DNA from 2 places in the Corynebacterium sp. CNCTC7651 genome. Region 2 is predicted to be linked to the other one. Evidence: predicted binding sites of a transcription regulator. Region 2 holds the regulator's gene; the other holds the start of a gene.
What was found. The regulator LexA, encoded in region 2, represses DNA repair genes until DNA is damaged. The targets are predictions, from matches to a motif close to CGAACANNTGTTCG.
Positions count from the first base shown of each region.

Region 1: a site for LexA is predicted at 2,494-2,507, ahead of JZY91_RS10250 (CoA transferase subunit A). Genes of this name have one in related genera too.

Region 1 is NZ_CP071246.1:2,142,525-2,152,674, forward strand. Features, by position in the region: gene JZY91_RS10240 (ATP-binding protein) at 1-1,098, shown strand, start outside; gene JZY91_RS10245 (3-oxoacid CoA-transferase subunit B) at 1,103-1,741, opposite strand; gene JZY91_RS10250 (CoA transferase subunit A) at 1,741-2,484, opposite strand; gene JZY91_RS10255 (IclR family transcriptional regulator C-terminal domain-containing protein) at 2,590-3,378, shown strand; partial or broken gene JZY91_RS10260 (acetyl-CoA C-acetyltransferase) at 3,392-4,569, shown strand; gene JZY91_RS10265 (hypothetical protein) at 4,872-5,294, shown strand; gene JZY91_RS10270 (sodium:proton antiporter) at 5,291-6,895, opposite strand; gene JZY91_RS10275 (hypothetical protein) at 6,924-7,199, opposite strand; gene glf (UDP-galactopyranose mutase) at 7,199-8,392, opposite strand; gene JZY91_RS10285 (N-acetylmuramoyl-L-alanine amidase) at 8,530-10,150, shown strand, end outside.
Region 2 is NZ_CP071246.1:1,308,360-1,318,509, reverse strand. Features, by position in the region: gene JZY91_RS06380 (fructose-specific PTS transporter subunit EIIC) at 1-1,120, opposite strand, end outside; gene JZY91_RS06375 (1-phosphofructokinase family hexose kinase) at 1,145-2,128, opposite strand; partial or broken gene JZY91_RS06370 (DeoR/GlpR family DNA-binding transcription regulator) at 2,234-2,961, opposite strand; gene lexA (transcriptional repressor LexA) at 3,052-3,750, opposite strand; gene JZY91_RS06360 (hypothetical protein) at 3,965-4,354, shown strand; gene nrdR (transcriptional regulator NrdR) at 4,440-4,898, shown strand; gene hrpA (ATP-dependent RNA helicase HrpA) at 4,920-8,840, opposite strand; gene JZY91_RS06345 (hydrogen peroxide-inducible genes activator) at 8,866-9,822, opposite strand; gene JZY91_RS06340 (peroxiredoxin) at 9,946-10,150, shown strand, end outside.

The DNA.
Region 1 (10,150 bases), 830 kb from region 2:
TTTTCCAACGCGTTGTATGACGGCCCCGGAGCGCACGAACGCATCTCAATTGTGACCGGACCACGCGGCATCGGCAAGACCGTGTTACTCAACGAGTTGGAAGACTCTGCCAGATCCCAATCGTGGCACGTTGTCTCGGAAACGACGACGCAGGGGTTCACCGCTCGAATCCGAGATGCAATCTTGCGCCTCATTGTCCGCAACTTTGACGTACCAAGCCGCAGACTCATCGGTTTCACTCTCCCCTTCAACACGGGAGCAACGTGGGAACACACGGCAACGCACCAACCCGCTCCGACTCTTCGCTCTGTACTGGAGGATTTTTTCGAGCTTCAAGAGACGCGCGACCGCGAACGTCGGCAAGATCCCACTGGCCTGCTTATCACGCTTGATGAACTGCATTATGCGCATATGCAGGACATCGTGGAGTTCGGAACAACCATCCAGCACATGGTTCGCGATGGGCGCGAAATCGCTGTAGCTATGGCTGGCATCCCGAGCGCGGTGAAACCGTTACTTGCGGCTAACGAGGGGAAGAACCCAGTTACGTTTTTGCGCCGCGCGAACCGCATAGAAATTGGCCTTATCTCAGAGAATGAGGTTGCCCGCGCCTTGCGAGAGCCAGTTGAGGCTGCTGGGTGGTCGTGGACAGAAGACGCGCTCAGCGCTGCATGCGAAGCAACCGGCGGATACCCGTTTATGATCCAGCTTGTCGGGCAATACTCGTTCAGGAACTCGGATGGCGATGAGATCGCCATCGACGCCGTCGAAAAAGGCGTGGGAGATGCCCGCCGTCGCCTCGGCGAACTTGTCCACGAACCGTCACTCGCTGATCTCTCCCAGGTCGATCGGACTTTTCTCGTCGCAATGTCCCACGATGATGGGCCATCGCGCATCGGGGATGTGGCTGAGCGCCTCGGTGTGGACGCCCAGTACGCCGGTAAGTACCGGCGCCGCCTCATCGACGCGGAAATGATCCAACCGGCAGGCTACGGGTTCATCGACTTCGAGCTTCCCTACATGCGCGAGTACTTACGTTCCCACCCCGCATCGGACGCAATGGAGCAATTTTCGATGTGGCCCGAGGACGAATCCTAGTGACCTAGACAGCGACCTCGAACGGCGCCTCGGTGGCCTCGCGGACGGACTCGACGGTTTCGCCCGGCGCGACCTCGATGAGGGTGAGGCCTTTCTTTTCATCCACCTCGAACACGGCGAGGTTGGTGATGATCAGGTTCACGCACTTCGCGCCCGTGAGCGGGAGGCGACACTCCGCGAGGACCTTGGAATCGCCCTTCTTGGTGGTGTGCTCCATCATCAGAATGACCTTCTTCGCGCCGTGAACCAGGTCCATCGCGCCGCCCATGCCCTTGACCATCTTGCCCGGAATCATCCAGTTGGCCAGGTCGCCGAACTGGGAAACTTCCATGGCGCCCAGGACGGCGACGTCGATCGCGCGGGAGCGGATCATGCCGAAGCTGGTAGACGAGGAGAAGAACGAGCCGCCCGGTGCGACCGTGATGGTCTCCTTGCCGGCGTTGATCAGCTCCGGATCAACCGCATCGTCCTTCGGGTACGGGCCAACGCCCAGGATGCCGTTCTCAGAGTGCAGCACAACCTCCAGGCCTTCCGGGAGGTAGCCCGGGATGAGCGTGGGCATGCCGATGCCCAGGTTCACGTACTGCCCGTTCTCCAGCTCCTGCGCGGCACGCGCCGCCATTTCCTGCCGTGACCACGCCATTACTCGCTCACCGTCCTGAACTCGATACCGGTTTCCTGCGGGCCGACCTCAACGACCCTGTCCACGTAGATGCCCGGCAGGTTGACCTCCGCCGCCGGGATTTCGTCCACAACTTCCTCCGCCTGGACGATGGTGATCTTCCCGCACACCGCGGCGTCCGGGTTGAAGTTCTGCGCCGTCTTGGAAAAGACCAGGTTGCCAAAGCGGTCCGCCTTCGCCGCGTGCACGAACGCGTAGTCCGGCGTCAGCGCCTCCTCCATCACGTACTGCTCGCCGTTGAACTCGCGCAGCTCCTTCGGCTTGGAGTACTCCGCGATGGTGCCGTCCGGGTTGTAGCGGGTGGGGATCTCGCCGGTGGCCAGCGGGGTACCCACGCCGGCCTTGGTGTAGAACGCCGGGATGCCGGCGCCGCCTGCACGCATGCGCTCGGCCAGGGTGCCCTGCGGCGTGAACTCCACCGTCAGCTCACCCTCCAGGTACTGGCGCGCGTACTCCTTGTTGGTGCCCAGGTAGGAACCGATGGAGCGCGAAATGCGCTTATCCGCCAGCAACAGGCCGAGGCCGAAGCCGTCCGTGCCCAGGTTGTTGGAAATGATCGTCAGGTCGCCCGCACCCTGCGCGCGCAGCGCCTCAATGAGCTTGGCCGGGATGCCCACCAGCCCGAATCCGCCGACGGCGATGGAGGCGCCGTCCTGGATATCGGCCACCGCCTCCTCAGCCGAAGAAACCACCTTATTAATCATGTGACCACCCTAACAGTTGTTCGTATTCTGCACAAGGGTTCACATAACGAACTTGATGCAGTTATGATTACACTCACACTTACGCAGACGCGGAAAGGAGGCCCCGTGACACCCAAGCAGCCAGAGTCAAACGTGCAGCTCGTGCAGAGCCTGAGCCGCGGATTGGCCGTCATCCGCGCCTTCGACCAGGACCACCCGCGGCAAACCCTGGCCCAGGTGGCGGAGGTCACCGGCCTAGCCCGCGCGACCACCCGCCGTTTCCTACACACGCTGGTCGCGGAGGGCTACGCCGCAACCGACGGCTCCGAGTTCTGGCTCACCCCCCATGTGCTCACGCTGGGCTACTCCTACCTCTCCAGCCTCGGGCTTCCCGCGATCGCGCAGCCGCACCTGGAATCCGCCTCCCACCTGTTGGGCGAGTCCTGCTCCGCGGCGGTGCTCGACGGCGAGGACGTGGTCTACGTCGCCCGCTCCGCCGCGAACCGCATCATGCGCGAAAACATCACCATCGGCACCCGCTTCCCTGCCTACGCCGCCGCACTCGGCCGGGTCCTGCTCGCCGGGCTTCCCCCGGAGGAGCTAGAGCACAGCTTATCGACGACACATTTCACGCCCCTCACCCCAAAAACCATCACCGACCCGGCCAAACTGCGCGAGGTTTTGGCGGAGGTGGCGGAGCAAGGCTGGTGCATCGTGGACCAGGAGCTTGAGGCCGGCCTGCGATCCGTGGCCTGCCCCGTGCTGGATGAGCGCGGCGAGGTAGTGGCCGCGGTGAACGTGTCCACGCAGGTGGCGGCGTACACGTATGAGGAAATCGTCGAAAAGCTATTGCCCTCCCTGCAAGCCACGGCGCGCGCGATTTCCCGCGACGTACGTACAGCAGCCCTGAATTAGAAGGAGAAACCCCATGACTGACATTGTGATTTGCAACCCCAAGCGCACCCCGGTTGGCCGCTACGGCGGCGCCTTCGTGGGCGTGCCGGTGCAGGACCTGGCCGCGACCGTGGTCAACGCCGTGATCGAGGAGTCCGGCATTGATACCGCGCTTATCGACGACGTAATTTTCGGCCAGGCGGGCCCCAACGGCGCGGCACCGGCGCTGGGCCGCATCGTGTCACTGGATGCGGAGCTTGGTGAGGGCGGCGTGTCCGTGCCGGGCATGCAGCTGGATCGCCGCTGCGGCTCCGGCCTGCAGGCTGTGGCGACTGCCGCGGCGCACATTGCTGCAGGTGCCGCCGACGTGATCATCGCGGGTGGTGCGGAGTCCATGTCCAACACCGAGTACAGCGTGGACGGCAAGGTTGTGGACCGCCTGCAGGAGGGCCGCGAGAAGGCCGGCGGCAAGCACCACCCGATCCCGGGCGGCATGATCGAGACCGCCGAGAACCTGCGCGAGGAGTACTCCATTGCTCGCGAGCGCCAAGACAAGCTGGCCGCGGAATCCCACGCGCGGGCTGCCGCCGCAACTGAGAAGGGCGATTTCGCCGACGAAATCGTGCCGGTCAGCGTGCCGCAGCGCAAAGGCGACCCGGTGATCGTGGACAAGGACGAGCACATCCGCCCCGGCACTACCGAGGAGCAGCTGGCGAAGCTGCGTCCGGTGATGAAGATCAAGGGCGCGAGCGTGACCGCCGGCAACGCGTCCGGCCAGAACGACGGTGCCGCAGCCATGATCGTGACCACCCGCGAGAAGGCCGAAGAGCTCGGTCTGACCCCGATGGCCGTGCTCCGCGGCTGGGCCGTGGCCGGCGTCGCGCCGGAGACCATGGGCATCGGCCCGGTGGCCGCGACCGAGAAGGTGTTCAAGCGCCTCGGCCTGACGTTCGACGACATCGACTTGATCGAGCTCAACGAGGCTTTCGCCGCCCAGGCCCTGGCCGTGCTGGATGCGTGGGGTATGAGGACGACCCGCGCGTCAACCCCGTCGGCTCCGGTATCTCGCTTGGCCACCCCGTTGGTGCAACCGGTGCCCGCATGCTGGTCACCGCCTCCCACCAGCTGGCCCGCACTGACGCGAAGCGTGCCCTGGTGACCATGTGCATCGGCGGCGGCCAGGGCATGGCTGCTGTTATCGAGAAGCCGTAGGGGGCTGGCTGGTTGGGGGCAGGCAGGCTGGTTGGGGGCTGGGGGGCAGGCGCTGACTGTTGCACCCGCACCTAGGCTGTTTACCTGCCCTCAATCTTGCTGAGGCCTACAGGGGTGTAGGCCTCAAGATTTTTGAGTCACACCAGTCACACATAACCTGGAGTTTTGCGGTAGGCCTCAGCGCGAATGTTCGTTGAGGCCTACAGCGCTGTAGGCCTCAGTATTCTGCACCCGGTTGAGAGCAGCCGGGTGCAGCTGTCAAGGCTGGGCCGGGCGGCAACCGCACACCTACACTGGCGGGCATGGATCAATTCGGCATCCCCAACAACACTGGAAACACCGGCGGGAACCCGGGGCGCGACTTCGCGCTTGGTGCGCTCTTCATCATCATCGCGGTGGCATCGTTTGTGTTCCTTGAGGGGGCCACGGCGGTGTTCATTGGTATTGCGGGCGCAATCGCAGGTGCGGTTGCGATCATCCGCGGAATCCAGAATCCAGCCGAGCCGGGGCCGGATCCGCTGCAGCTGGAAAACGAGGCAGTCACCGGCGACCTTGGCGCCGAGGGGTTTGACTGGGATGCGCACTACAAGCGGGATTTCGGGCAGCCCGGTGAGCAGGCTGGCTTCGGCGAGCCCGGGCAGCCCGGTGATCAGGCTGGCTTCGGCGAGCCCGGGCGGCCAGGTGAGCAGGGGGACTACGGCCAGCCGGGGCAACCCCGCAGCTAAGCGTCGGGGTGCGGATCGCTCAAGGTGCGCGGCGACGCCAGCGCGTCTCGTTCGCGCGCGATCATGAGGCGGTCTAGGTCCGCAAGCACAGCGTCAACATCGGCGGGGTTGTAGCGGCGCTCGCGTCGGGCGCGCTGCAACTCGTTGGTCGCGGCCTGCAGCGCAATGTGCTGCATCTCGCTGGCGGCAGCCCGGGCGCGCTCGAACGCCTCGCGGCGTTCGCGGGCGCCCTCGGGGTCAACCTGTCGTCGATTAGCAAGTGCCTCCAGCCATTCCTGCACCATGTCGTAGGACTCGGGGGCGAGCTCCGGCCCGCGCTCCTGGACGGCCTTGCGGGCGGCGGCGTAGGCGCGGTCGTTCAGCTCGGCGTTAACGCGGTCGCCGCGGGCATCGGGGCCATTCTCCAGGTCAAGCTGGCGGACAAGCCACGGCAGAAGCAGGCCGGGAATCACCATGGTGAAGGTAAGCACGGACAGTGCGATCACGCTGAGCTCATGGTGGTAGGCCATGGTGCCGGCCGGGATGGAGAGCACCAGCGCGAGCGTGACCAGGCCGCGCATGCCGGCCCACGCCATGAGCAGCACCTCCTGGAGGCGCAGCGGGGCGACGTTGGTCTTGCCCTGCTTCTGGTGCACGCGGCACATCACCCACATCCAGGCGAAACGCACCGCGAAGGCCACCAGGGAAAGCACGAAGCCTATCCAGACGGCTTCCCAGAAGTTGGTGCCGGCATCGTCGATAGCGTCGCGCACGCTCATGCCGATCAGGCCGAAAGCGAGGCCGGTGAAGAGCAGCTCCACCGTCTCCCAGAAGGAGTGGCCGCTCAGGCGGTCCTCCGCAGTCAGCGAGGCGCGGGAGCTCATCTCCACCGCCGCGATCACAATCGCGATCACGCCGGACGCATGAATCTCCTCCGCCGCCGCGTAAATGGCGAACGGCAGCACCCAGGTGAACGCGGTGCGGATCACGCTATCCGGCACGTGGTCCATGAACCACGCCGCAAGCCTGCCGACGACTAAACCGATCACCACCGCGACTACCGCGGCGTACACAAACTTCAGCAGACCGGCGCCGAAATCGATCTCATCCCCCGCGAGCAGGGCGGCGAGGGCGACATTGAAAGCGACGATGGAGGCGGCGTCGTTAAACAAGCCCTCCGTCTGCAGCGTGCCGGTGATGCGCCGCGGGATGCCGGCCGGGCCCGCCACCGCGTCCACCGCTACCGGGTCGGGCGGGGCGATTGCCGACGCAAGCACCATCGCACCTGCAAGACCAATGCCCGGCATCAGCCACATGGCGGTGCCCGTCAGCGCTGCGATGGTGAGAAACACCAGCACCACGGACATGGACAGCACCACGTTGAGCTGGGAGCGGATCATGCCCCACGACGTTCTCCTTGCCAGCGACCACAGCAGCGGCGGCAGGAAGATCGGCAGGATCAGGTGCGTATCCAGGCTCACCGTCTGAATCCCGGGGATGAACAGCACGGGGGCCACTGCGATGGTCAAAAGCGCCGGCCACGGCAGGCCCGTGCGTTCACCGATTGCGGCGACGAGGACGGTGGCGAGCAATAAGCCGATGATGGCAAGGAAAACTGTCACGCAGGGCAGTGTACGTCGCGCGCCCCAACTACACCTGGTCGAAGAACTCCACGTGCTGGCCGCCGATGACCTTGGACGGCACGCCGATCTTGCCCGCTGCCTTGATCTCCGCGTATCCGTCGAGCGCGTCGCGGTAGGCAAGGAAGCGCTTCAGGTTCCGGATGTCCGTGACATCCAGCATCTCAGCCCCGCCGAACTGCTCCGGGTCCGCAGCGTATTGCGCAATCACGCCCGCGCAGTCGGGGCACTGGTGGTGCACGAAGATTTCCACGCGCGCTGTCTCCGCCGCGTTACCCATCGCCACTAGTGCCCGCGAGTCTGGTTGATGGCCTCGCCGTTCTCGAAGAACGGGCGCAGGTGGTTGTCAAAGAGGCTCAACGCAGCGCCGATGGCCATGTGCATGTCCAGGTACTGGTACGTGCCCAGGCGGCCGCCGAAGAGCACGCGGTTCTCCCGCGACTCCTCCGCCGCCAGCTCGCGGTACTTCAGCAGCTTCTCGCGGTCCTCCGGGGTGTTGATCGGGTAATACACCTCATCCTCGTCCTCTGCGAAGCGGGAGTACTCCTTCACAATCACGGTCTTGTCATCCGGGTATACGTCGGCGCGTTCCGGGTGGAAGTGGCGGAACTCGTGGATGCGGGTGTACGGCACGTCCGCGTCGTTGTAGTTCATCACGGGGGTGCCCTGGAAGTCCCCCACCTCAAGCACTTCCTGCTCGAAGTCCAGGGTGCGCCAGCCAAGGCGACCCTCCGCGTAATCGAAGTAGCGGTCCACCGGGCCGGTGTACACCACCGGCGCCTCTGGGCTCTCGTTGCGGACGTCGTCGCGGATATCGAACCAGTCGGTGTCCAAGCGAACGTCGATAAGCTCGTGCTCTGCCATACGCTCCAGCCAAGCAGCGTAGCCGTCTACGGGGAGTCCCTCGTACTTGTCGTTGAAGTAGCGGTTGTTGAAGGTGTAGCGCACCGGCAGGCGGGAGATAATCTCCGGCGGCAGGTCGGTCGGGTCAGTCTGCCACTGTTTTGCGGTGTAGTGCTTCACAAAGGCGTCGTACAGCGGCTTGCCAATCAGCGCGATGCCGCGCTCCTCCAAGTTGGTGGCGGCGGCCGGGTCGAGGCCCTCGCGCTGCTCCTCGATGAGCGCCTTCGCCTCCTCCGGCGAGTAGTAGCGGCCGAAGAACTGGTTGATCAGGCCGAGGCCCATCGGGAACTGGTAGGCGGTGCCGTCATGCATCGCGAACACGCGGTGCTGGTAATCCGTGAAGTCGGTGAACCGGTTCACGTACTCCCACACGCGGTCGTTGGACGTGTGGAACAGGTGCGCTCCGTATTTATGCACCTCAATGCCGGTTTCCGGCTCCTTTTCGCTGTATGCGTTGCCGCCGATGTGGCTGCGCTTCTCCACCACCAGCACACGCTTGCCCAGCTCGCTCGCGGCCTGTTCGGCCACAGTGAGACCGAAGAACCCGGATCCAACAACGATGAGGTCGTATTCCATGCGGCCTATTTTCGCATAGTTGCTTTTCGACGATCGTTCGCGCGACACGCCGAAGTTTCAACTCTTACTTGAAACTTGAGGTTGCGGTAAGCTGCGTTTCAATTCACTGTTGTCACATGTGCCCCAGGAGATGAACCGTGCAACAACGACGACGCCTCAACCCAGCGGCACCGGCCGCCAAGCACCCGCTGCTGGCCGCCGTTGTGGCCGCAATATTGACCGTGGCCGTGGTGGCAGCCGCGATGGTGACCAACGGCCGGATTCTGCAGGTGCAGAACGTCGGCCCCGCGAACATCGAGGTGAACATCGAGGTCTACAGCGACACCGACTCCTTCGCAGCCGGCGCGGACATCACCGTCGATGACGCAGCCATTCGCACCCAGGGCGGCGGCGAAGAGCATGTCCGCCGCGTGGTGAAGGAATTCACGCGGGACCGCGAGTTCTCCATCGTCGGCCTGACCTGGAAGGGCGACCGCGACATCGCCGCGTACGTGCGCGCCGAGCGCCCGGACGGCTCCTGGTCCGAGTGGTACGCGATGGATCCGGTGGACCCGCCGGCCGGCTCCGACACTTTCGGCACCGAGCCGATCTACGTCGAGCCGACCCGCCGCGTGCAGGTTTCCACCGGCAACGTGGACATGCTTGAAGGCGGCCGCGCGATCTCCGACGCACCCAACACCGCCCTGGACCTCAACGCTGTATTCCTGGACGGCGGCACCGGCATGGTCACGGGCGACATCAACCCGGTCGCAGACTCCTACACCCGCGGCATGCCCAAGGTGATCACCCGCGCGCAGTGGGGCGCGGGTGCATCGCGCAACCCGACGTACACCGAGCCGGTGACGGCAGCGACCGTCCACCACACCGCGGGCTCCAACAACTACACCGAGGCGCAGGCCCCGGGCATCGTGCGAGGCATTTGGCACTACCACGCCATCACCAACAACTGGGGCGACATGGGCTACAACGCGCTGGTGGACAAATACGGCAACATCTACGAAGGCCGCGCCGGCGGCCTGGACCGCGCGGTACAGGGCGCCCACGTCGGCGCGTTCAACTCCAACACCTGGGGCGTCTCCGTCCTGGGCAACTACATGAACCAGGCACCGTCAGAACAGGCCATCGACGCACTCGGCGAGATCATCGGTTGGAAGGCCGCCGTCGCCGGCTTCGACCCGCTCGGCTACAGCTACCACGTCGCAGAAGGCAACTTCCGCGGCTCCCGTTTCAGCGCCGGCCAGGGCAAGCTGTTCCCCAACATCAACGCGCACCGGGACTTCCACTACAACGACTGCCCGGGTGATGTGCTCTACGCGCGGATGCCGGACATTCGTCGTAAAGCAGCAGTGAAGTACAACGCCTTGCGCGCGGACCGCGCGTTTGGCACCCAGGGCTGGCTGGACCAGCTGCTGAACCCGAACCGGGCGGATCGGAACCAGCAGACCCCGGCCACGCAGCCTGGGCAGCAGCAGCCGGCCGGGCAGGCGCAGACGCAGCAGCCGGTGCGCACGGAACGCACGGTGACCAACTCCATCACCACCCCGGACGGCACCACCACAACGGTGACCAAGGAGACCACGCAGACCAGCCCGGCAACAGAGGGCCAGGCAGCGACGGTGAACACCCAGCTGTTCTCCGAGCTCTCCAGCGGCGACAGCCTGGCTATCGCCACCGTAGTGGGCACCGTCGCCGGTGTTGCGCTGGTCTACGCCTTCCAGCAGGGCATGTTCGACGACGCGATCAAGAACGTCGGCGGCA
Region 2 (10,150 bases):
CGATAAGCACCTCCTGCCCGGGCAGGTTCGTGGGGGAGAACTGCGTGACCAGCGCCTGCCAGCCGTTCGCCATGTCGTAGCCGCCGATGAGGAAGCCGAGGGCGAGCAGCAGGCCGCCGGCGGCGACGAACGGCACCATGTAGCTCACGCCCGTCATCACAGCCTGCTGGAGTCGCTTGGGCCAGCTCTCGCCGGTCGCGGCGGTGGCGTCCTCGCCGCCGGAAGCGCTCGCGGCAGCGACGCGCGGGGCGTTCGGATCCTTCGCGGCGCGAATCGCTTCATTGATCATCGCGTCCGGCTCGTTCACGCCGCGCTTGACCGGGCTATCCACCACCGGCTTGCCCGCGAAACGCGCCTTATCCCGAATTGCCACGTCGTGGGCGAAGATCACGGCATCCGCCGAGTCGATGAAGCTCTGCTCAAGGCGGTCACCGCCGGAGGAACCCTGAGGCTCCACGATCAGCTCCACGTCGCCCCGCTTCTCCGCAGCCTGCGTGAGTGCGTCTGCAGCCATGTAGGTGTGCGCGATACCAGTTGCACACGAGGTCACCGCGGCGATGCGCAGCTTGGGCTTTTCGCTTGACGACGCTTCCTTGACCGCCGTCGAGCCCGCAGCCGGTGCCGCAGCTGCAGCACCAGAAGCAGCAGCCGCCTTCTTCTTCGGCTCCGCGTTGACAACTGCCAGGACCGCGTCGACGATCTCCTGCTCGGTCTTTGCCTGGCGCAGAGTTTCTACAAAGTCTCCCTTCACCAGCGCGCGGGCCAGCTTGGAGAGGATCTTCAGGTGCTCCTTGCCACCGCCTTCCGGCGCGGCAATCAGGAACACGAGTTCTGCGTCGCCGTCCGGACCGGAGAAATCGACCGGGTTGCTCAGGCGAGCGAATGCCAGAGTTGGCACCTCGACCGCGGCGGTGCGGCAGTGGGGGATGGCAACTCGGCCGTTGACACCGGTGCCTGCTTTGGCCTCGCGGGCAGCCGCGGCCTCAGCCAGTTGCGTCGCATCCGTAGCGCGTCCCGCGCCAACGACAAGGTTGGCCAGGTGGTCAATCACCTCGCGCGGGGTTGCGCCGAAGTCGACATCGAGTCCGACCAACGACGGGGTAATTAATGCATCTTGCATGGGAAATGTCCTCAGATGGTGGGGTTACAGCGTGATAACGGAAGTGTGGGCAAGATCGAGCTCGTCCGGGGAGGGGATGCCGGTACCGGGAAGTGCCGCGGCGGCGGATCCGTATGCAACTGCGCGCTGCAGCCGGGCCGCCGGGTCTTCGCCTTGGACGCGGGCCATGATGTAGCCGGCAAGGGAGCTGTCTCCCGCTCCGACGGTGGAGCGCACCGTAATCGGAGGCGGTGTTGCGGCCCATGCGCCGTCTGCGGTAACAAGGCATGCGCCAGCGCCGCCGAGCGTGACCAGCACCTCGCTTACGCCGTACGAGACGAGCTGGCGGGCAGCGCTCACCACGGGAGTGAAATCGCCCGCGGCGGCCTGGGCTTCGAGGGTGTGCCCGTCCGCACCGGTCAGCTGGCCGAGCTCGAATGCGTTTGGTTTAAGCACGTCGGGGCAGCAGTTACCTGCTCCTTCAGCGTTGGCGGCGTCGCTGATGCGTTGGCCCAGGGCGACGAGCGGGGCGTCCGAAGTATCCACGGCGATCACCGCGTCGGTCACCTCCCGCAGCGCCGCAACGACGTTCGCGTAAAAATCGGTCGGGGCACCCGGGGGAAGCGAGCCAGCAAGCACGAGTGCGCTGGCATCAGCAGCGTGTGCGACCACCGCGGCGGTGAGCGCTTCCACTTCCTCCGCAGAAAGCGTGGGGCCAGCTTCGTTGATCTTGGTGGTGGTGCCATCCTCCTCGGTCACGGCTGTGTTGGTCCGCACGGTTCCGCCGACGCGCACGGGCATGAAGTTCACGCCTAGCGCACCCACGGCGAGTTCGAATGGGTCCGGCGTGCCGCACGGGGCAACCGCAACGGTATCAAGGCCCGCTTTAGCAATGGCGTGGGAAACGTTGATGCCTTTCCCTCCGGCCTCGCGGTGCGCTGCCGTCGCACGAGCTACCTCGCCGTGAACGAGGTGTGGTACGCGGAGGGTGGCATCGATACTTGGGTTTGGGGTGAGGGTGACAATCATGCCCTGCATCCCTCCGATTGAGTGGTCATACTCTCAATAATGCCCGACTGTGTCTGATCGGGCAATCAAAAACAGAAAATGATGTCCGAACTCACATGCGCGTTGTTAGTCCGCGGCGAGAATGACCTCGATCCCGCGATCCTCCAGCGCCTGGATGAGAGATTCCGGCGCACCCCCGTCTGTGATGACAACGTCGATCGCGTCCAGCGGGGCAAAGCTCACTAGATAATCGTTGCCCAATTTCGTGGAATCGCACAGCACCACCACCTTGCGGGCGTTGGTGACCATGGAGGATTTCACGGCAGCCTCGTGCGCGTCGGCGGTGGACAGTCCGTGGTCTATGGTCAGCGCGTTAGTGCCTATGAATGCCACTTCCGCCCGCATGAGTGCCAGTGTTCTCAGCGCCGTGTCTCCCACAACCGCCTGGGTAATCGCGCGGACGGTTCCGCCAAGGAGCTGCACGTTGGTGAGGCCGGCGGTCGAGAGATCCAGCGCGATGGGCAGGGAGTTGGTAACGATGGACCATGTCTCTGCACCCGGTTGTGTCGCAATCAAGTGTGCCAAGCCGTTGATGGTGGTGCCCGAGTCGAGGAAGATGCCGCCACCTGGCTGCGCGGGCAGGAACCGTAGCGAAACTCCGTGGTGAGGAAGGATTGTGTCGCCACAGCGCCGCCGTGCACGCGCTGCACAATGCCTTCGTCGTTCAGCACCGCGAGATCGCGGCGGATTGTCTCTGCGGTAACGTCGAATTTCTGCGCCAGTTCGGTCACGTTCACGCGCCCCTCCACTGCGGTCAGCGAGGCGATCTGGCGGCGGCGCTCCTCTGCGTACATGCAGTCATCATCGCAGATCCGACATGCCCGCATCCGTGGGGTTATGCCCGTTTCCCCCGTTTGTGGGGGCGCTGCGTGCCGACGACCGTTCTACAGCGAGCGGAAAACGGACACCACAAGACCCATAATCTCCGCGTCATCGCCCTTGATAGGTGCGAAGGCGTCGTTGCGGGGCATGAGCCACACGCCGGAAGAGTCCTTGTGGAAGACCTTCGCCGTTGCCTCCCCGTCGATGAGCGCGGCCACGATCTGCCCCTCTTCTGCGACAGGCTGTGAGCGAACCACAAGCCAATCTCCGTCCAGGATGGCGGCATCAACCATCGATTCGCCGACAACGCGAACCATGAACAGGTCACCGTCGCTCATAAGCTCGGCCGGCATGGGGTAGTAGGCTTCCACGTTCTCTTCGGCCAAGATGGGCGCACCCGCGGCAATCTGGCCGACCACCGGGATGAAGCGCGGCTGTGCGGCATCCTCGGGTGCGTCTGTAGAAGCAGGCTGGCTCGCCGGCTTGCGCTTCGGTTTCGCGGCCGTGTCCGGCAGGTGGCGGAGGTCTACCGCGCGCGGCTTGTTGGGGTCGCGCCGAAGGAACCCCTTCTTCTCCAGCTCCTTGAGCTGATACGCCACTGACGAAGTTGATTGCAGTCCAGCGGCATCGCCAATCTCGCGAATGCTCGGCGGGTAGCCGCGCAGTACAACTGCGTCCTGGATGACCTCGAGGATGCGGCGCTGCCGGTCCGTCAGCGTGCTCATATCAAGGCTGTTGGGGTCGATCTTCTTCCGGGCCATCGTGTCTCCTCGCTACTCCGTGTTCACCGTACCGTGCCCCAACCTATCACGGAGGGCAAGTGTGTTCGATCATTTCCGTTCCGGGCTGGACAGTGTCGAGCGGGAGTGCTATAAATCGAACACGTTAGCGTAAATCGAACATACGAGCGCCTGCGGTGCCCTGGAGGTTGGGGGCGCTTCGTACGCTCTGGGTAGTCAACGAGAGGAGATCACCATGACCATCGCAATCCGCCCCGTCACCCGTACCACCGTAGGTAATGGTGCCGCAGGAACAACAAGCACTGCTGCGGAGGTGTGGGATATCCCTGCCGCGCAGCACTGCACAGGCGCAGGGGTGGCTGTTCGCCAACTCGGGGCCACTACTCGAACGCATGAACGCGGTGCCGGCCGCGGCCAGGTATCGTCCGCACCGCGGGGTTCTGCGTTCGAATCCGCCCGCGAACGCCGGGACAACATTATGCTCGGCGCCCTCTTTACTGCCGCACTTCTGGTCGGATCCGCATTCGGCGGCGTGTTCAGCTCAGCGGAAGCACCCATCGCAGGCAGCCAGGGCGGCACCGCAGCCAGCAGTGCCACGGAATTCGCAAGCGCACAGGCGCGCTAGGGGGCGGTACCAGGGGGTTAGACCAGGGCGGCGGTAGACTGGCGCCACTTAAAAACATCCGCCGCATGAGATGGGGTGCCAAACCGTGTATTGCCCGTTCTGCCATCATGAACACTCCCGCGTGACCGACTCGCGCGCCGTTGAAGGGGGAGCAGCGATCCGCAGGCGCCGGGAGTGCACCGAGTGCGGGGGCAGGTTCACTACCGTCGAGAAGGCGGTGCTGACCGTTGTCAAACGCAACGGCGTGAGTGAACCGTTTGACAGAGATAAGCTCATCTCCGGTGTGCGCCGGGCGTGCCAGGGCCGAGATGTGTCGGATGATTCCCTGAAGCGCCTCGCCCAGCAGGTCGAGGAGACGGTGCGCGCGCAGGGCAGCTCTCAGGTGCCCGCAAACGACATCGGCCTCGCGGTGCTGGAGCCGCTCCGCGCGCTGGACGAGGTCGCGTATCTGCGTTTCGCCTCCGTCTACAAATCTTTCGAAAGCGCAGACGACTTCGAATCCGAAATCCGCCTCATGCGCCGCCGCGACCGGGAAGATTTCTAGCGCCAGCCACGCCCTAACCGCCTACTTCAGTTTGTCCGCCAGCTTCTCAATACGCCGCTGACTCACCGGCTGCGGAGTACCAAGACGCTGGGCGAACAAGCTCACGCGCAGTTCCTCGATGCGCCACAGGATGTCCTTGTACGCGCGGGACTTCCTCCGGTTCGCAGGCAGCTTCTGCATCCGCGCTTCAAGGTAGCGCTTAGCATCATCCACCACCGCTTGGCGGTCCGCATCCCTGTCCGGATCTAGGCGCATATCCTCCAACCGGATCCGCATCGCCTCGATGTAGCGGGGGAGATGCTGCAGGTGCTGCGCACCGTGGATTGTCACCGCGTGCTTGGGCAGGAAGAAGCGCAGTTGAGCCTTCATGTCCTCGATCGCAGGGCCGTCCCACTGCTCCAACTCCTTCGCCATGTTGGCGTACTCCACCAGCGCGGGAGCCAGGCCCACCACAATGCGCCGCACCTCGCCGGGAACCTTCGGCTTGATCTCTTTCACCAGCGCCTCAAACTCTTCCGGGGTGCGCACAGGGCCACCGTGGGCGAGCATGAGATCACGGATCACCGCTACCCGCGCATCCTCCACCAAGCCGTCCGCGCCGCCGTGCGGGTAGTGGTCCACTGCGACCTTGTGCCGCAGCGGCAACCCCTTGGTCATCTGCGAGGTAGATACGGAGATCTCGCGAAGCAACAGTGTGAGCGTCGCCGTCGTCATCGATGCATCCGCGGCGGCCTTTGTCGGATGCACCGTCACCTTCACACCGTCCGGGGTGGCTTCCAAGGCAGGGTAGGCGTCCACCTCGTTACCCTCGATCACGGTGGTGACGGTCTCCGGCACCTCGCCCAGCGTCTCCGGCGTCCACTTCGCCACGGCCTCGGTGGCGGACGTGCGCGACGCCTTCGCCACAGAGGATTTGATCTTGCCAGCCTGGCGGCGCTTGAGTTGCCCCAGATCTTTGTCGTGGTCGATGATGGCGCCGCGGCGGTCTACCGCCGCAAACGTTACGCGCAGGTGCGCGGGCAGTGCGCTGGGGTTGAAGTCCGTTCCATCGATGCCGCTGATGCCGATGGCCTTGAGCGCGTCGGAGAGAGCGTCGACAAGCAAGAGCTCCTCGCGCTCGTCGGCGCGGTCGTTGACGTGCGGGAGGGCGCGTGCCGCGAAATCGGGCGCGGGGACCACTGTTTTCCGCAGCACCTTGGGCAAGGAGCGGATGAGCTCGGTGATCAACTCCAGGCGCAGGCCCGGCACCAGCCAGTCGAAGCCCGCGGCGTCCAGACCCGCCAACAGCGGCACAGGCACGAGCACAGTGACGCCGTCAAACGGGTCGCGGGGCTCGAACTTGTACTGCAGCTCATACTCAATGCTGCCCTGACGCCACGCGCTTGGGAACGCGTTTTCCGAGGTGTCCTGGCCGCCGTCATCCACCAGCGCCGCCGGGTCGAAATCCAGGTAGTGCTGGTCCGCGTGGCGCTGCTTCTTCCACCAGGAGTCGAAGTGGCGGGCCGTGGTCACCTCGGCGGGCAGTTTGGCGTCGTAGAAATCGAAAAGGGTGTCCTCATCCACCACCAGCCCGCGGCGGCGCACCTTTTCCTCCACGGCGGCAGCCTCTTGCATGAGCGCGTCGTTGTGCTCGATGAACAGGTGGTGGCGGTTCCAATCGCCCGCGATCAGCGCGTTGCGGATAAACATGTTGCGCGCGCCGTCCGGGTCCACGCGGTGGTAGGGCACCAGGCGGTCGCGCACAATGGTCACGCCGTAGAGCATGGTCTTCTCGTGCACCATCGCCGCCGAGCGCTTGCGGGACCACACGGGCTCTGAGTAGCTGCGGCGCAGCAGATCGCCCGCCGCCTTCTCCACCCACGCTGGCTCGATCTTGGCCACGTCGCGCGCCCACAGGCGGGAGGTTTCCACCAGTTCCGCCGCCATCACAAATTCCGGGGGGCGTTTGCTTAACGACGATCCCGGGAAGATCATGAACCGAGTCCCGCGCGCGCCCTGAAATTCCTTGGAGTTGCCGTCGCGGGCGCCGATGTTAGAAAGCAGGCCGGTGAGCAGCGATTTGTGAATGGCATCCGCATCGCGCTCGCCGACAACGTTCTCCGCGCTGGACCACCCGAGCTGCTTCTCCACGTCCCGCAGCTGCCGAACCAGGTCGTACCACTCTCGAATGCGCATGTAGTGCAGATACTCGCGCTTCATGCGTTTGCGGAAGGCGTTGCCGGAAAGCTCGTCGCGCGAGTCCTTGATGTAATCCCAGAGTTTCAGCGCGGCTAGGAAGTCGGATTCCTTGTCTTTGAACCGCGCGTGCGCCTGGTCCGCCTGCGCCTGGAACTCCAGCGGGCGCTCGCGCACGTCCTGGATGGTCATGTTGGCGACGATGACTGTCACGTCATCCAACACGCCCAGGCGGTTCGCCTCCACCAGCATGCGGGCCATCTTCGGATCCACGGGGATGCGGGCGAGGTCCCGTCCAATCGAGGTGAGGACGGGTGCCCCGTCGCGCTCCTTGTCCGAGATCGCCCCGAGTTCGTGCAGAATCAAGAGGCCATCGCGCACCGACTTCGGGTCAGGTGCCTGGATGAATGGGAACTCCGCGATGTCGCCCAGGCGCAGCGAGATCATTTGCAGGATCACGCTGGCCAGGTTGGTGCGCAGGATCTCCGGATCGGTGAATTCCGGACGCGCCTCGAAGTTCTCCTCTGAGTAGAGGCGGATTGCAATACCGTCTGCCACACGGCCCGAACGGCCCGAACGCTGGTTGGCGCTGGCCTGCGAAATCTCCTCGATAGGCAGGCGCTGCACCTTGGTGCGGGTGGAGTAGCGGGAAATGCGCGCTAGACCGGTGTCCACCACGTAGTGGATGCCGGGCACGGTGAGCGAGGTCTCGGCGATGTTGGTGGAGAGCACGATGCGCCGGCCGGAGTGCGGCGAGAACACGCGGTGCTGCTCCGCGTTGGAGAGGCGGCCGAATAGCGGGACAACTTCGACACCGCGCCAGTGCTGCTTTTCAATCGCCTCCATGCAGTCGCGGATGTCGCGCTCGGAGGCGAAGAAGCAGAGGATATCGCCTTCGCCTTCGCGCATGAGCTCTTTACAGGCGTCAACCACGCGGTCAATCATGTCCGCGTCAATTTCCTTGACCCCGTCCTTGGTTTCCACCCGCTCCACCAGCGGGCGGTAGCGGATCTCAACAGGGTAGGTGCGACCAGAAACCTCGATGATCGGGGCTGGGGTGCCGTCCTTATCTGCGAAGTGCTCGGCGAAGCGCTCTGGGTCGATGGTTGCGGAGGTGACAATCACCTTCAGATCCGGCCGCCTGGGCAGCAGCCGCTTCAGGTAGCCCAGCAGAAAGTCGATGTTCAGGCTGCGCTCGTGCGCCTCATCGATGATGATCGTGTCGTACGCGTTGAGGAAGCGGTCCCGCTGCATCTCAGCGAGCAGGATGCCGTCCGTCATCAGCTTCACCGACGTGGATTGGCTCACCTTATCGTCGAAGCGGATGGCGTAGCCCACGCTTTCGCCGATGTCCTGCCCCAGCTCATCTGCGATGCGCTCCGCCACCGTTCGGGCGGCCAACCTGCGCGGCTGCGTGTGGCCGATCATGCCGCGCCGGCCCCGGCCCAGCTCCAGCAGCATCTTCGGGATCTGCGTGGTCTTACCGGAACCGGTTTCACCTGCAATGATCACCACTTGGTGCTCCCGCATCAGCGCCATGATGTCGTCGCGCCGCGCGGACACGGGCAGCTGCTCGGGGTAGGTGATCTCCGGCACCGCAGCTTTCCGCTTTTCGACGATTGAAGCTGCCGCCTCCAAGTCCGCCGCAATCGCCTCGAGCGCGGCATCGGAATGGGCTTTCTTGAGGCGGCGGCGGAAGCGGCGTTCATCCGCAATTGTGAGGCGGTCCAGGGCGTTGTACAGCTCAGCGGCAGAGGTTGTGTTCATAGCTGACAGACGAGTCTAGCCCCCGCTACCTCCGCAACGCTGCCTCGGCGGGTGCGGTTGCTCGGCCGTAAGCCTCGGTCACTAACGCGGCAAGCGCTGAGAAGTCCTCCACCCGCGAGGAGGATGCCCGGTACGCCAACCCCACCTCGCGCTCTGCGCTAGTGCCGTCGGCGAAGCTGTGCAGGTCCAGCCCGGGCCGGCCGCACTCGGTCTCCACGGCGGACAGCGGCACCAGCGTAGAACCGAGTCCGGCGACAACGAGCTGCACGATGGTGGTCAGCGACGCCGCCCGCGTCACCGACTGCGAGGTGACGGACGATGTCGCATCGGCCAGTTTGCATAGGTCGACGATCTGGTCGCGGAGGCAGTGACCGTCGTCAAGCAAAAGCAGCTCCAGCTCACGCAGATCCGTAAGTTCCAGCACGCGTTCGGGCGCGCCCACCTGCCCGGCGGGGGTGACGGCGATGAATGGTTCGCGGTAGAGCTCGACGGTTTCGAGTCCGGGAGCGTCCACGGGGAGGGCGAGGACTGCAACATCGAGTTGGCCGTCCCGCAGCTGCTCGACGAGGTTGTCCGTCTTCTCCTCCACAACGCGGGGTGCGCAATCCGGGAATGCACGGGCGAGCTCCCCGAGCAGGTGGGGAAGAAGATACGGCGCGATCGTAGGGATAATCCCGATAGTCAGCGTGCCGGCCAACGTTCCTTCCGTGCCGCGGGATCGGACGACGAAGGCATCGACGGCATCGAGGGCTGCCTTGGCGTAGGGGAGCAGTGCCTCGCCATGCGGGGTGACGATGACTTTTCTGGTGGAGCGCTCTATCAGCTGAATGCCGAGGCCGGACTCCAACGCGACGAGGCCCTGGGACAGCGACGGCTGCGAGATGCCGAGCTTGGACGCGGCGATACCGAAATGTTTGTGCTCTGCGACGGTGACGAAGGAGCGCAGTTGTGCCAGGGTCGGTTTGTAAGCTTTATTGGACATGCTTATTACCTTACAACGCGCCAATAGGTTCAGCTGTTGAAGTTGGGGCGGGAGTGTGGCAGAATGGGTCGTGACGGCGCGATGTGCGCCAGCAAACACCAACTTTCACCAGGAGGGTTTCTTATGCCGATCATGACCGTTGGAGAGCGTTTCCCGGAGTTCGACCTTGTCGCGCTGAAGGGCGGCAACCTCAAGGAGGCAAACGCCAGCTCGCCGGATGACTACTTCGAGAACGTCTCCCTGGACAAGTACGAGGGCAAGTGGAAGATTGTCTTCTTCTACCCGAAGGACTTCACCTTCGTTTGCCCGACCGAGATCGCTGCCTTTG